Linked DNA regions of Shinella zoogloeoides. The protein of the gene in region 2 interacts with the protein of the main gene of each other region in a pairwise test. Links are inferred from orthologs where the notes say so. Each region holds a gene or a part of one and is shown on either strand. Other genes may lie near its edges.

Region 1 (7,660 bases), 1.5 Mb from region 2 along the record:
AAGACAGGCCGCGCGGAACCGCTCGTCGGCATTCCAGAAGGTCGTCAGGCAGCCCGGGGGCAGGGGCAGTTTCAGGGCGATGTTGCCGAGCGTGCCAGGCGCCACTTCATGGCCGGCATCATCAAGCACGTGCAGCTCGTAGCCCGGCATGGGCACGGTGGGCGAGCCGTGTTTCACCGGAAGCTGTCCGAGACCGATCGGATTACCGACGATCGCCCAGCCCGTCTCGGTCTGCCACCAGTGATCGATGACGGGCACGCCGAGCACGCTCTCCGCCCAGCGGATCGTGTCCGGATCCGCGCGTTCGCCGGCCAGGAACAGCGCGCGCAGGCTCGAAAGGTCATGGCGTTTGACGAGCGCGCCCTCGGGGTCCTCCTTGCGGATGGCCCGGAAGGCCGTCGGCGCGGTGAAGAGCACCGAGACGTTGTATTCCTCGACGACCCGCCAGAAGGCGCCCGCATCCGGCGTGCCGACCGGCTTGCCCTCGTAGAGCACCGTCGTGCTGCCGTTCAGAAGCGGCGCATAGACAATATAGGAATGGCCGACCACCCAGCCGATATCCGACGCCGCCCAGTAGACCTCACCCGGTTCGACCCCGTAGAGCGCCCGCATCGTCCAGGCGAGGGCGACCATGTGGCCGCCATTGTCGCGGATCACGCCCTTCGGCTGGCCGGTCGTGCCCGATGTATAGAGGATATAGAGCGGATCGGTCGCGGCGAGCGGGACGCACGGCACCGTGCGCCCACGCGCCGCCGCCAGCGCCGGCCCGAGATCGACATCGCGGCCCTCCGTGAGGTCCGCCGCCAGCTCGGGCCGCTGCAGGACGAGGCAGTGCTCCGGCTTGTGGCGGGCAAGGGCGATCGCTCCGTCGAGAAGCGGCTTGTAGGCGACCACCCGGCTGGGCTCCACGCCGCAGCTTGCCGTGACGACGAGCTTGGCCGCGCAATCGTCTATCCGCGCCGCCAGTTCGCTCGCGGCAAACCCGCCGAAGACCACCGAGTGAATGGCGCCGATGCGCGCGCAGGCCAGCATGGCGAAGACCGCTTCGGGAATCATCGGCATGTAGAGGATGACGCGGTCGCCCTTGCCGACGCCATGATCGGCCAGCACCGCCGCCATCGCGTTCACCTGCGCCAGCAGCTCGGCATAGCTGTAGCGCGCCTTCCGACCGGTTACGGGACTGTCATAGATCAGCGCGGCCTGCTCGCCCCGCCCGGCCGCCACATGCCGGTCGACGCAGTTGTGGCAGGTATTGCCGGCCGCATCCGGAAACCAGCGCCCGTAGACGCCCTGTCCGCCGTCGAAAATCTGCGTCGGTTCCGTAAACCAGTCGATCGCCCTGGAAAGCTCGGCCCAGTGGCCGCCCGGATCGTCCTTCCAGGCACGATAGATCTCGGCATAGCTCTTCAGCATCGCATCCTCCCTGTCCGGCCAGCGCGTGGCCGGTTCCTCCGAAGGGAAGAATAGGAGAGGGCGGCCTTTCCGCAAAGCCAGACCAAAGCCTCAAGTGGTGGGGTTACCCCTTGCTCTTTGTCAGGACGAGCGTATCAGCGCGAACCGAAGATCGCCGATCCGACGCGCACGCTGGTCGCACCGAGGCCGATGGCGGCCTCGTAATCGCCGGACATGCCCATCGAGAGCTTATCGAGGTTGCAGCGCTCGGCGAGCTTGGCGAGCAGCGCGAAATGCGGTCCGGGATTTTCGTCCGCCGGCGGAATGCACATCAATCCCTCGATGACGAGGCCGAGTTCGTTGCGGCAGAGGGAGACGAAGGCGACCGTATCATCCGGCGCGATCCCGGCCTTCTGCGGCTCCAGCCCGGTATTGACCTGGACATAGAGCCGCAGCGCACGGCCCTGCCGCGCCATCTCGGCGGCGATCGCCCGGGCGATCTTCTCCCGGTCGACGGTCTCGATGACGTCGAACAGCGCGACGGCTTCCGCCGCCTTGTTGGATTGCAGCGGGCCGATTAGGTGCAGCTCGATGCCCGCCGTCTCCGCACGGAGCCCGGGCCACTTGCCCTGCGCTTCCTGCACGCGGTTTTCACCGAAGACACGCTGGCCGGCCGCGATCGCCGGGCGGATCTCCTCCGCGCCGAAGGTCTTGGACACCGCGACGAGGCTCACCGATTCGGGCCGCCGGCCGGCTTCGGCGGCCGCCTTGCGCATCCGGTTGCGAACGTCTTCGAGACGGTCCTGCAGCTCCATGATCACTCTCCATCTGTATCCTCTCCCGGACCTAGCGAAATCGGCGTCGCTTGCCAAGCGCGGGCGGGCGTCGCGCGTGGGTGCGGGGCCGGAAAACTTGACGCTTCGGCGGTTTCATGATGAAGGTCTCGGCACCATATTCGCATGGGCGAACCGCCCGAAAAGACTTCCAAAGACTTCCGGAACATCAAAGACATGGCCACCGAACGTTACAATCCGCGCGATGCCGAGCCCCGCTGGCAGGCAAAATGGAACGACGAGAACGTCTTTCTGACCGACAACGATGACCCGCGCGAAAAGTACTACGTGCTTGAGATGTTCCCCTATCCGTCGGGCCGCATCCATATGGGCCATGTGCGCAACTACGCCATGGGCGACGTGGTAGCGCGCTACAAGCGCGCACGCGGCTTCAACGTGCTGCATCCGATGGGCTGGGACGCCTTCGGCATGCCGGCCGAGAACGCCGCCATGCAGAACAAGGTCCACCCGAAGGGCTGGACCTACGAGAACATCGCCACGATGCGCAAGCAGCTCAAATCCATGGGCCTGTCGCTCGACTGGTCGCGTGAATTCGCCACCTGCGATGTCGAATATTACCAGCGCCAGCAGCACCTCTTCCTCGACTTCCTGGAAAAGGGCCTCGTCTACCGCAAGCAGTCCAAGGTGAACTGGGACCCGGTCGACCACACGGTTCTCGCCAACGAGCAGGTCATCGACGGCCGCGGCTGGCGCTCGGGCGCGCTGGTCGAGCAGCGCGAGCTGACACAATGGTTCTTCCGCATCACCGATTTCAGCCAGGATCTGCTCGATTCGCTGGAGACGCTCGACCAGTGGCCGGAAAAGGTCCGGCTGATGCAGAAGAACTGGATCGGCCGCTCGGAAGGCATGCTGGTGCGCTGGGAGGTTTCCAGCGGCGCGGAGCTGACGAGCGAGAAGGACATCACGGTCTACACGACTCGTCCCGACACGCTGTTCGGCGCGTCGTTCCTCGCCATTTCCGCGGACCATCCGCTGGCACGGGAAGTCTCGGCGAAGAACCCCGAGATCATGGCGTTCTGTGAGGAATGCCGCCGTGCCGGCACCTCGCTCGCCGCGCTTGAGACCGCCGAGAAGAAGGGTCTGGACACCGGTATCCGCGTCCGTCATCCCTTCGATCCGAGCTGGGAACTGCCTGTTTATGTCGCCAACTTCGTGCTGATGGATTACGGTACGGGCGCCATCTTCGGCTGCCCCTCCGGCGACCAGCGCGACCTCGATTTCGCCCGCAAGTACGACCTGCCAGTCGTACCCGTCGTCATGCCCGGGGATGGCGATGCCGCCACCTTCGCGATCGGCGACGAGGCCTATGTCGGCGACGGCGTGATGATCAATTCGCGCTTCCTCGACGGCCTCGGCACCGAGGAAGCCTTCGAGGAGGTGGCAAAGCGCCTTACCGCCGCCATGCTCGGCAACGCGCCGGTGGGCGAGCGCAAGGTGAATTTCCGCCTGCGCGACTGGGGTATTTCGCGCCAGCGCTACTGGGGCTGCCCGATCCCTGTCATCCATTGCGACGGTTGCGGCGTGGTTCCCGTGCCGAAGGCCGACCTGCCGGTCAAGCTGCCCGACGACGTGACCTTCGATAAGCCGGGCAACCCGCTCGACCGGCACCCGACCTGGCGCCACGTCGCCTGCCCGCAGTGCGGCAAGGACGCCCGCCGCGAGACGGACACGATGGACACTTTCGTCGATTCGTCCTGGTATTTCGCCCGCTTCACCGCGCCCTGGGAGAACGACCCAACCGATCCGGCCGCCGCCAACGCCTGGCTGCCGGTCGACCAATATATCGGCGGCATTGAGCATGCGATCCTGCATCTGCTCTATTCGCGCTTCTTCACCCGCGCCATGCAGGTGGCCGGCCATGTCGACCTGAAGGAACCCTTCAAGGGCCTCTTCACCCAGGGCATGGTCGTGCACGAAACCTATAGCCGCGCCGTCGACGGCAAGCGCGAATGGGTGACGCCCGCCGAGATCCGCATCGAGGAAGCGGACGGCAAGCGCCGCGCGACCCATCTCGAATCCGGCGAAGAAATCGCCATCGGCTCGATCGAGAAGATGTCGAAATCGAAGAAGAACGTCGTTGATCCCGACGATATCATCGCCTCCTACGGCGCCGATACCGCCCGCTTCTTCGTGCTCTCCGATTCGCCGCCGGACCGTGACGTCATCTGGTCGGAAGCCGGCGTCGAAGGCGCGCACCGCTTCGTCCAGCGCGTCTGGCGCCTCGTCGCGGAGGCCGCGCCTGTCCTGAAGGCCGCCGAAAGCCGCCCGGGCAGCGAGGGGGAAGCCCTCGCCGTCTCGCAGGCCGCCCACAGGACGCTAAAGGCCGTTCAGGCCGATTACGACAAGCTGGCCTTCAACAAGGCTGTGGCGCGCATCTACGAATTCGTCAACGCGCTCGCCGCGCCGCTGACGGCCGCCGCCGCCGGCAAGGCCTCGCCGGAATTGGCCTCGGCCCTACGCGAGGCCGTGGCCATCCTCATCCGCATCGTCGCCCCCATGACGCCGCACCTGTCGGAAGAATGCTGGCGCGAGATCGGCGGCGAGGGCCTCGTCGCCATGTCCGGCTGGCCGGCCTATGACGACCGGCTCGTCGCTGAAAACGAGATCACCCTGCCGGTGCAGATCAACGGCAAGAAACGCGCGGATTTGACAATCGCCCGCGACGCGGACCAGAGTGCGGTCGAACAGGCCGTGCTCGCGCTCGAGGCGGTCCAGGCCGCGCTTGCCGGCCAGAGTCCCAGGAAGATCATCGTCGTACCGCAGAGGATCGTGAATGTTGTTGTCTGACGGAACCGGCCTCTCGCGGCTTGCAAAAGTGCTTGCCGGCGTCGCGCTTATCGGTGCGCTCGCCGGCTGCCAGGTGCGGCCGCTCTACTCCACTCCGAGCGGCACGGAAGGCAAGCTTGCCTCCATCTCCCTGTCGGAGGCGGGCGACCGCGTAGAACAGCAGGTCCGCAACGACCTGATCTTCCTCTTCACCGGCGGTGCCGGCGAGGCGCAGAATGCGGTCTACCATCTGGAAATGGACGTGACCTCCAAAACCGTCGGCGTGCTGAACGACGTGCGGACCGATACCGCGCGCTCCGGCCGGGTCACCGTGACGGCGGATTACAACCTGACGAAGTCGGACTCCGGCGAAACGATCGCCTCCGGCAAGCGCTCCGCCGTCGCCATGGTCGATTTCCCGTCCCAGGAATTCGCCAAGCTGCGCGCGATCCGCGATGCGGAGAACCGCGGCGCCCGTGAGCTCGCCGAGCTGATTCGCGCGGATGTCGCTTCGGCGCTGGCGCGGCGCTGAGCCGGCTATGGCGGAAGTAAAGTCGCACGAATTCGATGCTTTCCTGAAACGGAAGCCTCTGCCCGCGCGGCTTCTCCTCGTCTACGGCCCCGACAGGGGTCTTGTTTCCGAGCGCGCCTCCGCGCTTGCCGTCACCAGCGGAGTCAATCTGGATGACGCCTTTTCTGTTGTGAAACTCGACGCCGGCGATATCGGCACCCAGCCCGGCCGCCTGATCGACGAGATGAACGCCATCGGCCTCTTCGGCGGCGATCGTCTCGTCTGGATCCGCAACGCCGGCAGCGAGAAGGGACTTTCCGACGGGCTCGAAATCCTCGCGGGCCAGCCCGCCGGCCCTTCCACGCTGATCATCGAGGCGGGCGACCTGAAGAAGGGGGCCGCCCTGCGCAAGGCCGCGGAATCCAGTTCCCAGGCCGTCGCCATCGCCTGCTACGCCGATGACGGCCGCGCCCTGCAGGCGCTCATCGACCAGGAACTCGCCGCCGAGGGCATGCGGATTTCACCGGCAGCGCGCGAACGCCTCGTCGAGACGATCGGCGGCGACCGGCTCGCTTCGCGCAATGAGGTCCGCAAGCTCGCGCTCTACTGTCGCGGCAAGGAACTGATCGAAGAGCAGGACGTGGAGGAGATCGTCGGCGATGCCAGCGCGATTTCCACGGACGACGCCATTGACGCCATCCTGAAGGGCGACCGGGACGGCTTTATGCACGCGATCCAGAAGATCGTTTCGTCGAAAACCCCTGTCTTCCTCGTCCTGCAGGGCTGCATGCGGCAGTTCCAGCTTCTCGAGTTGATGCGGGCCGAAATGGATGAGAAACGGGCGCCGGCCGCGCAAGCCATGGCGACCTTCGGCCGCCATCTTCACTTCCGGCGCAAGCCGATCATCGAGAACGCGCTGAAAACATGGACAGGCCCCGCCATCCGCCGTGAAACCCAGCGCCTGCAAGCCGCTATCCTGCAAAGCCGGCAACGGCCGGCGCTGGAAGACACGATTGCCATGCAGACCATGCTGGCCACCGTCCTGCAATCCGGTCGCCGCTGAATCCGGCTAACGAATCTAGCGGCGCTCCAGAAGCCGGCAGATTTCTTCCAGCTGTTCCAAGGTCTTGTAGGCGATGCGCAAATTGCCGCCATTGCCCTTGTGGTTCACCGTGACATCGAGCCCGAGAACGTCCGAAAGCGTGCGCTCCAGCGCCAGCGTATCGGCATCCTTCTCGTCCTTGTGTGCCACGGCCTGGCCGTGGTTGGGGTCGCTCTGCGCCTTGATGTCGTTCTGCGCGATCCGCTCGGCATCGCGCACCGACATGCCCTTGGCCACGATATTCTTCGCCAGGGCAACCGGATCGGAGGTCGGGATGAGCGCGCGGGCATGTCCGGCGGAGAGCGTGCCCGAAGCCAGCATTTCACGCACCGGCTCCGGCAGCTTCAGCAGCCGAAGGCTGTTTGCCACATGGCTCCGGCTCTTGCCGATGATCTCGCCGAGGTCGTTCTGCGTGTAACCGTGATCCGCGATCAGCAGCTCGTAGCCCATTGCCTCTTCAAGCGGGTTGAGGTCGGAGCGCTGGACGTTTTCCACGATGGCGATTTCCAGCGCCGTCCGGTCGTCCACATCGCGGATGATGACGGGAATATCCACCAGCCCCGCGAGCTGCGCCGCACGCCAACGCCGCTCACCCGCAATGATCTCGTAGCGGTTGTCCGCGATGGTGCGCACGACGACCGGCTGCACGATGCCGTGCTGGCGGATCGACGAGGCGAGGTCCTGCAGCTCCGATTCATCGAAATAGCGCCGAGGATTGCGGGGGTTTCGGCCGACGAACTCGATCGGAACCAGCCGATCCGGATTGACCGCCGCTTGGTTGCCGATATCGGCCGCCGGAAGCTGGTCCATTTCACCGATCAGGGCGGCAAGGCCGCGGCCGAGGCGCCGCTTGGAGTTGTCTTCATTCATCGGTTCTACTCACGAATACTGGAATCAGGCAGCCTTGCGCTGCCTCTCACGCTGGATCACTTCGGAGGCGAGCTGAAGGTAGGCCTGGCTCCCGGCGCATTTGAGATCGTAGAGAATGGCCGGCTTGCCATAGGATGGCGCTTCGGAGACGCGCACATTGCGCGG
Region 2 (8,220 bases):
GCCCTATGCCGGCGCAAAGCCCTTCAAGGGCAAGCGGGACGAGAAGTCTGCCAAGCCGGAAGGCGGCCCGCACAAGCCCAAGACGAAGAAGCCCGACCGCTTCTGACCACATCGGCGGCGCGGAACCTATAGGGCCGCGCCGCGTTATCCCCGCGCTTTCGCGAGGGATCTTTCATGGCACATGCCGAGAGCGGCACCGACGAGTTCAACCGTTTCCTCACCGGTCTCGGCCGCGGCGTCGCGGGCGCCCTCTTTCTCGCTTTGCCGATGCTGATGACCATGGAAATGTGGTATCTCGGCTTCTACATGGCGCGCGAGCGCCTGCTGCTGCTCCTCCTCGTCAACTTTCCCCTTCTCGTCCTCCTCGCCCACCGCATCGGCTTCGAGCAGACCTTCACCTGGCGCGAGGCGCTGCGCGATGCGACGATCGCCTACGGCATCGGCATCGTCACCAGCGTGGTGGTCCTGACGGCGCTGGGGCTGCTGCGCGGCGACATGCCGACAAGCGAACTCGTCGGCAAGGTCGCCCTGCAATCCATGCCCGCCAGCATCGGCGCGATGCTCGGGCGCAGCCAGCTCGGGCATGACGACGACGAGGACGACAAGGAAACGCCCTATCACGGCGAATTGCTGATGATGGCGGCGGGCGCCCTCTTCCTCTCCCTCAACATCGCGCCGACCGACGAGATGATGGTGCTCGCCTACAAGATGACGATCTGGCACGCGCTTATCGTCGCCGTGCTCTCCGTCGCCCTCATGCACGGCTTCGTCTATGCGGTCTCCTTCATCGGCGGCCATGAGCTTTCCCCGGAAACGCCGTGGTGGCACGCCTTCGTGCGCTTCACCCTGCCCGGCTATGTCATCGCGCTTTCGATCAGCGTCTTCGCGCTCTGGATCTTCGAACGGCTCGGCGACAGTTCCGCCGTCGAGATCATGCTGTCCGTCGTCGTGCTCGGCTTCCCGGCCTCGCTCGGCGCCGCCGCCGCACGCCTGATCCTGTGAGGCCGTCATGACCCGATCCGAACAAGGCCGCCACCGGGAACGCCACGATCCGCACTGGATCGAATGGCTGACCGGCATCGTCTCCGCGATCCTGATCGTGACCATGCTCGGCTGGGTCGGATGGGAAGCATTCACGCGAGAGGCGACGCCGCCGGACCTTTCGGTCACCGTCCTGACGACAGAGAAGACCCGCGCCGGCTATCGCGTCTCCTTCGATATCTACAATACCGCGACGACGACCGCCGCCGCCGTTACCGTCGTCGGCCGGCTGATGGACGGTGATCGGGTGATCGAGGAAAACCACGTGATTTTCGACTATGTGGCTGCGGAATCCAAGGCGACCGGCGCCATCCTCTTCGACAGCGACCCGGCGGGCTACACCGTGGCCATCCGGCCGGCGGGATATACGGACCCTTAAGAAACGACGGCAAGCCGCAGAAGAGATTCGAAAAATCGGAACCAATCTCGATGGTGCGGATTGAGCAGAGGTTCCAACGTCCGTGTCCGGCGGTGAGAAAAGGGCATGGCTATCCAGCAAGGCCGGTACGATGCAGCTGTCCCTCCTCATCCTCCTGACGACGCAGGTCGTCCTGCCGGCCTTCTTCCTCCTCTGGCTCTGGCTGCCGCGCCCGCGCGACCGGCTCGGCTGGGCCATGCGGGTGCTCTACGGCGCCTGCTACTTCGCCTTCATCGCCGTCATCGGCCGCTGGGATTTCCTGAGTTCCGCACTGGCGATCGTCCTGCCGATCGTGTTCGTCGCCCTGGCCGCCGTGTCCTACATGCCGGTGCGCGACCGTCCCTGGAACAGCGCGGCCTCCGCGATACGCACGCACGGCTTCACCGCGGCCATGGCGATCTTCTTCCTGGCGCTCGCTGCCCGCGCCCTCTCAGGATACGGCTATCAGGATACCGCCGTGGACCTCGCCTTCCCCTTTGCCGCCGGCACCTACTATGTCGGCCAGGGCGGCAGCGCGACGTCGATCAACTATCACCACACGGACCAGAGCCAACGCTATGCGCTCGATATCGTCGCGCTCAACGGTTTTGGCGCCCGCGCCAAGGGGCTCATGCCGAAGGACCTCGCCGACTACGTGATCTACGGCCACGAGGTGACGAGCCCCTGCACGGGCGTCGCGATCTCCACGCATGACGGCGTCGACGACAACCGCATTTCGCAGACCAACACTGGAGAGCCGGCGGGCAACCACATCATCCTTGCCTGCGGCACCGCCCGGATCCTGCTCGCCCATCTGAGGAAAGGCTCGATCGCCGTCTCCGGCGGCGAACTGGTCGAGCAGGGCGAGCCGCTTGGCCGGGTGGGCAATTCGGGCAATTCCTCCGAGCCGCACCTGCACATGCACGCCTATCTCGGCGGCACGCTCGATTACAGCACCGGCCAGGGCCTGCCGATGACCTTCGACGGCCGCTTCCTCGTGCGCGGCTCGACCGTCACGCTCCCCTGAGATCAGGATTTGATGAGTTCGAACCAGCCGTCCTCGTCGATGACCTCGACGCTGAATTCGCGCGCCTTGTCGAGTTTCGAGCCGGCACCCGGCCCGGCGACGACGAGGTCCGTCTTCTTCGATACCGATCCGGCCACCTTGGCGCCCAGCCGCTCGGCCATGGCTTTCGCCTCGTCGCGCGTCATCTTTTCCAGCGAGCCGGTGAAGACCACCGTCTTGCCGGCAACCGGGCTCGACGACGCGACGACCGCCTCGGCCACCTCCGGCGTCACCTCCTGCAGCAGGCGGTCGATGACGTCGAGATTGCGCGGCTCCTTGTAGAATTCCACCATCGCCCGCGCGACGACCTCGCCGATACCGTCGATGCTGTTGAGTTCGGTCCAGGCCTCGCCGGACAGCGAGACCGAACCCTTCATCGCCTCCTCGAAGGCGGCATAGGTGCCGTAGGCGCGGGCCAGCAGCTTGGCGTTCGTCTCGCCGACATGGCGGATACCAAGCGCATAGATGAAGCGGTTGAGCGCGATCGATCGCCGCGCATCGATGGCGTCGTAGAGCTTGCGCACGCTGACCTTGCCGAAGCCGTCGATGTTCTCCAGCTTGGTCAGCGAACCGGCCTGCCGCTTTTCCAGCGTGAAGATGTCGGGCGCGGTGCGGATCGTCAGCGATGCGTCTTCCGCCGCAAAGAAGAAATCGATCTGCTTTGCGCCGAGCCCCTCGATGTCGAAGGCATTGCGCGAAACGAAATGTTTCAGGTGCTCCATCGCCTGCGCACGGCAGACGAAGCCGCCCGTGCAGCGCGTGACGGAATCGAGCCGGCCCGTCTTCTCGTTGCGCTCGCGCACGGCATGGCTGCCGCAGACCGGGCAGGTCTTCGGAAATTCGTAGGGCCGCGCGTCCGCCGGGCGCTTTTCCATCACCACGTCGAGCACCTGCGGGATGACGTCTCCCGCGCGCTGCACGATGACCGTATCGCCGATGCGGATGTCGTGTTCCTCGGCGCGGATACGTTCGCCGCTATTGCCGATGCCATCGATATAGTCGGCATTGTGCAGCGTCGCATTGGTGACGACCACGCCGCCGACGGTGACGGGCGTCAGCCGCGCAACGGGCGTCAGCGCGCCGGTGCGCCCGACCTGGATGTCGATCTTCTCGACCGTCGTGAAGGCCTGTTCGGCCGGGAACTTGTGCGCCGTCGCCCAGCGGGGCGAGCGGGAGCGGAAACCGAGGCGCTCCTGAAGCGCCAGTTCGTCCACCTTGTAGACGACGCCGTCGATATCGTAGTCGAGGTCCGGGCGGGCAAGGCCGATCTCGCGGTGATGCGCGATGATGTCGTCGACGCGCGAAAGCCGCTTCGTCATCGGGTTTACCGGAAAACCCCAGGATTTCAGCACCTCGATCATGCCGTACTGCGTCGATGCCGGCATGTCCGACATCTCGCCCCAGGCATAGGCGAAGAAGCGCAGCTTGCGGCTCGCCGTCACGCTCGCGTCGAGCTGGCGCAGCGAGCCTGCCGCCGTGTTGCGCGGGTTGACGTAGGTCTGCTTGCCCTCCGCCGCCATCTTCTCGTTGAGGGCGAGGAAGTCGCTCTTGGCCATGTAGACCTCGCCGCGCACCTCGACGACGGCAGGCGCGCCGGCCGGCAGGCGGTTCGGGATTTCGCCGATGGTCAGCACGTTCGCCGTCACGTTCTCGCCCGTCGTGCCGTCGCCGCGCGTCGCCGCGCTCGTCAGCCGGCCGTTCTCGTAGCGGATCGACATGGAAAGCCCGTCGATCTTCGGCTCGGCGGTAAACGCGATCGAATCGTCCGGCAGTCGGCCGAGGAAGCGGTAGACGGAGTTCACGAAATCCCGCACGTCCTCGTCGGAGAACGTGTTGTCGAGCGAGAGCATCGGGCGCGAATGCGTGATCGGCGCGAAGGTCGGCAGCGGCGCCGACCCCACCCGGCGCGACGGGCTGTCATCGCGCACCAGCGCGGGAAAGCGCGCCTCGATCTCCTCGTTGCGCCGCTTCAGCGCGTCGTAGTCGGCATCCGAGATCTCCGGCGCGTCCTGGCCATGATAAAGCTCGTCATTGCGCGCGATTTCCGCTGCCAGAAAGGCAAGCTCGGCCGCGGCTTCTTCTTCGGTCAGGTTCTCGACGGGGATTTTCGCGTTTGCCATGACATGCTCCGGATTTCGGAACAGGTTTTAGAGCAAACTTGGCGAAAGGAAAGTAGGCGCGTTCCCTCACCCACCGCCGGAAAGCAGCCGCGCTGCCGCCGCACGCGCCTCGTCCGTCACCGAGGCACCGGCCAGCATGCGGGCGATCTCTTCCGTGCGGGCGCCTTCATCCATGCGGGCGACGCGGGTGGCGACGGTCTCGCTACCTTCGACCGGTCCCTTGGAGATCAGGAGATGCGTTGCGGCGCGGGCGGCGACCTGGGGGGCGTGGGTGACGGAAAGCACCTGCACGGTGGAGGACAGGCGCTTCAGCCGCTGGCCGATGGCATCGGCGACCGCACCGCCGACACCGGTGTCGATTTCGTCGAAGACCAGCGTCGGGGCAGAACCACGATCTGCAAGCGCCACCTTCAGCGCCAGCAGGAAGCGCGAGAGCTCACCGCCCGAGGCGACCTTCATGATCGGGCCGGGCCGCGTGCCGGGATTGGTCTGGACGTGGAATTCGACCGTGTCGATCCCCTCCTCCGCGCCGCCCTCCGGATCGGTGGTTATCTCGACGGTGAACCGCGCGCGCTCCAGCTTCAGCGCCGGCAGTTCCGCCATCACCGCGGCGGCAAGCGCCTGCGCGGTGTTGTGCCGCCGCTCCGAGAGCGAGCGGGCCGCGATCTCGAAGGCCGCCCGCGCCTCGGTGAGCCGGCTCTGCAACTGCACCAGCTTCTCCTCACCGGCATCGAGATCGGCAAGGTCGGCGATCATTTTCGCCGCCAGCGCCGGAAGTCCGGTTACGGGCACGGAATATTTGCGGGCCGCGGCGCGCAGCGCGAAAAGGCGCTCTTCCGTGCGCTCCAGTTCCTTGGGATCGTATTCCGTCTTGCGCAGCGCCGCCTCGACGGCCATCTGCGCGTCGGAGAGCTGGTTCAGCGCGAGGTCGAGCAGTTCCACGGTCTCCTCCAGAAGACCGGGCGCCTCGTGGCTCTTGCGCTCCAGCCGGCGCACCAGCGCGGCGATCAGCGGCACGGGCGAGGCATTGCCGTTCAGGAAGTCGCTCGCCTCGTTGATGTCGCCGGCAATGCGCTCGGCCTTCATCATGCGGGAGCGGACCTCGGCCAGCGCGTCCTCCTCGCCGTCCTGCGGAGAGAGGGTTTCCAGTTCCTCGACGGAAGAGCGCAGGTAATCGGCCTCGCGGGCGGCGGCCTCGACCTTCTCGCGATGGCGGCGCAGGGTGCGCTCGGCCTCCTTCCACTGGTGATAGAGCGTGCCGACGTCGAGCGCCACCTCGCCAAGACCGCCGAACGCATCGAGCAGCAGGCGATGCGCATCGGTGTCGACAAGCGCCCGGTCGTCGTGCTGGCCATGGATTTCGACGAGAAGCTGGCCGGCCTGCCGCATGAGCTGCACCGAGACCGGCTGGTCGTTGACATAGGCCTTGGTGCGGCCGTCGGCGGATTGCTGGCGGCGGAAGATGAGGTCGCCGTCATCGTCGATGCCGTTGTCACGCAGGAGCGCGCGCGCGGCGTGATCGCCCGGCACATCGAAGACGGCCGTCACCTGGCCGCGCTCGGTGCCGTGACGCACCAGCGAGCCGTCGCCGCGCCCGCCGAGCGCCAGCGAAAGGCTGTCGAGAAGAATGGATTTACCGGCGCCCGTCTCGCCGGTCAGCACGGAAAGGCCCGGCTCGAAGGCAAGATCGAGCCGTTCGATCAGGACGATATCGCGGATCGATAGCTGCGCCAGCATTGCCGCATCATTTCTCTTTGTCTTTACGCAATTCCGGACGCAAAACCGCTGCACACCTTTGCTGGAATTGCTCGTGCGTCAGGCGCCGATCAGCTTCTTGCCGGCGCGTGCAATCCAGGAACCGGAATTTTCGCGCGGCTCGAGCCCCTTCGTCTGAAGCAGCTTGTAGCTGTCGGAATACCATTGGCTGTCGGGGTAGTTATGGCCGAGAACGGCGGCTGCCGTCTGCGCCTCGCTGTCCACGCCCATCGCGTAATAGGTCTCGACGAGACGGGCGAGCGCTTCCTCGATCTGGTTGGTCATCGGGTACTTCTCGACGACGACGCGGAAGCGACTGGCTGCCGCGATATATTCCTTGCGCTCGAGATAGTAGCGGCCGATCTGCATTTCCTTGCCGGCGAGCTGGTCGCGGGCAAAGCGAATCTTCACCTGGGCGTCCTCTACATATTCCGAATCAGGATAGTTATCGATGACGGCCTGCATGGCCTCGATCGTCTGCTGCGATGCGCGCTGGTCCTGCGTGACGCTCGGGATCTGCTTCCAGTAGCCGAGCCCGACGATATATTGCGCATAGGCCGCATCGGCCGAGCCCGGATAAAGCGCCAGGTAGCGCTTGCCGGCGGCGATCGCCTGCTCGTTCTGGCCCTGGCGATAGCTCGTGAAGGCCGACATGACGAGTGCCTTGCGGGCCTGCTCGGAGAACGGATTCTGGCGGTCGACCGCCTCGAACTTGCGGTTCGCCTCGGTCACCTTGCCGGCGCTGAGATTGGCCAGGCCCTGGTTATAGAGCGTATCGGCGGATTCGACTTCGCCGGTAAGCTTCGTGATGTCGATGTCCGGATCCGACTGGCAGGCGGAAAGACCAATCGAAGACGCCGTAGCGAAAAGCGTAAGATAGACAATGCGCGCCGTCTTCTTCACACCAACAGACCCTGCAACAACCATGTGACAATCCCAGTTCAACGGCAGCCAATGCGGACGGGCCGCACACGCGCCCCGCGTTGTATCTCCAAATACGTCGAGACCGCAACGCCATGGCGGCGCATTAACGCATTTTTATGGCAGTCATGCAGGGAGATCGATTGCCGGCGTGCCCGGTCTCAAAGAGACCAGGGCGCAAACTCGGGTGCATTGACGGCGATCAGCTCGCGCTGGCCGGCCCGCGAGCGCGGCGCGGCCGCCTCGACAACCTCATAGGCGGTCCGGTCGCTGAGCAGCGCGTTCAGCGCATGGGCGTTCATCTTGTGGCCGCCGCGATAGGAGCGGTAGCAGCCGATGAACGGCGCGCCGGCAAGCGCGAGGTCGCCGACCGCATCGAGCGTCTTGTGGCGCACGAACTCGTCCTTGGCGTAGCGCAGGCCCTCGACATTGATCACGGTATTGTCGTCGGAGATGACGACGGAATTTTCCAGCGAGGAGCCGAGCGCATGTCCGGAGGCCCAGAGCCGCTCGACATCGCGCATGAAGCCGAAGGTGCGGGCGCGCGACAGTTCGTTGCGGAACGTGGCGGGCGTCAGGTCGCCCTTCCAGGCCTGGCGGCCGATCAGCGGGCAGTCGAAATCGATCTCGACTTCGAATCGCGTGCCGTCATAGGGCGAGAACTCGGCCCAGGAGGCGCCGGCTTCGATGCGGACCGGCTTGATGATGCGGATGTAGCGGCGCTTGACGGCCAGCGGCACGATGCCGACATGGTCGATCGCGTCGATGAAGGGAGCGGAGCTGCCGTCCATGATCGGCATCTCGGCGCCGTGCACCTCGATCAGCACGTTGTCGAGGCCGAGCGCATAGAGCGCGGCCATGACATGCTCGATCGTCGCGATCGAGGTCGCCGGGGTAAAGCCGAGCACGGTGCACAGGTC

The links.
Region 1: the proteins of ligA (region 2) and leuS interact in binary tests that used the Escherichia coli proteins (3 or more experiments, as listed by UniProt). The link is inferred for Shinella zoogloeoides from one-to-one orthologs.

What each region holds. Positions count from the first base shown.
Region 1 is NZ_CP132311.1:3,610,028-3,617,687, forward strand. Bases 2,059-5,233 are described here. They hold leuS (leucine--tRNA ligase), read left to right. Parts: upstream 2,059-2,402; coding sequence 2,403-5,033; downstream 5,034-5,233. Other genes in these bases: Q9316_RS18710 (YggS family pyridoxal phosphate-dependent enzyme), read right to left, coding at 2,059-2,207; lptE (LPS assembly lipoprotein LptE), read left to right, coding at 5,020-5,233. Outside these bases: Q9316_RS18705 (propionyl-CoA synthetase), read right to left, coding at 1-1,413; more of Q9316_RS18710, read right to left, coding at 1,548-2,058; more of lptE, read left to right, coding at 5,234-5,544; holA (DNA polymerase III subunit delta), read left to right, coding at 5,552-6,586; Q9316_RS18730 (ParB/RepB/Spo0J family partition protein), read right to left, coding at 6,602-7,495; Q9316_RS18735 (ParA family protein), read right to left, coding at 7,520-7,660.
Region 2 is NZ_CP132311.1:2,097,367-2,105,586, forward strand. What follows is about bases 2,047-4,945. They hold ligA (NAD-dependent DNA ligase LigA), read right to left. Parts: upstream 4,625-4,945; coding sequence 2,468-4,624; downstream 2,047-2,467. Other genes in these bases: Q9316_RS11485 (M23 family metallopeptidase), read left to right, coding at 2,047-2,465; recN (DNA repair protein RecN), read right to left, coding at 4,691-4,945. Also shown: Q9316_RS11470 (DEAD/DEAH box helicase), read left to right, coding at 1-106; Q9316_RS11475 (TIGR02587 family membrane protein), read left to right, coding at 175-1,002; Q9316_RS11480 (TIGR02588 family protein), read left to right, coding at 1,010-1,420; more of Q9316_RS11485, read left to right, coding at 1,551-2,046; more of recN, read right to left, coding at 4,946-6,361; Q9316_RS11500 (outer membrane protein assembly factor BamD), read right to left, coding at 6,440-7,306; lpxC (UDP-3-O-acyl-N-acetylglucosamine deacetylase), read right to left, coding at 7,462-8,220. UniProt on the Escherichia coli protein: DNA ligase that catalyzes the formation of phosphodiester linkages between 5'-phosphoryl and 3'-hydroxyl groups in double-stranded DNA using NAD as a coenzyme and as the energy source for the reaction.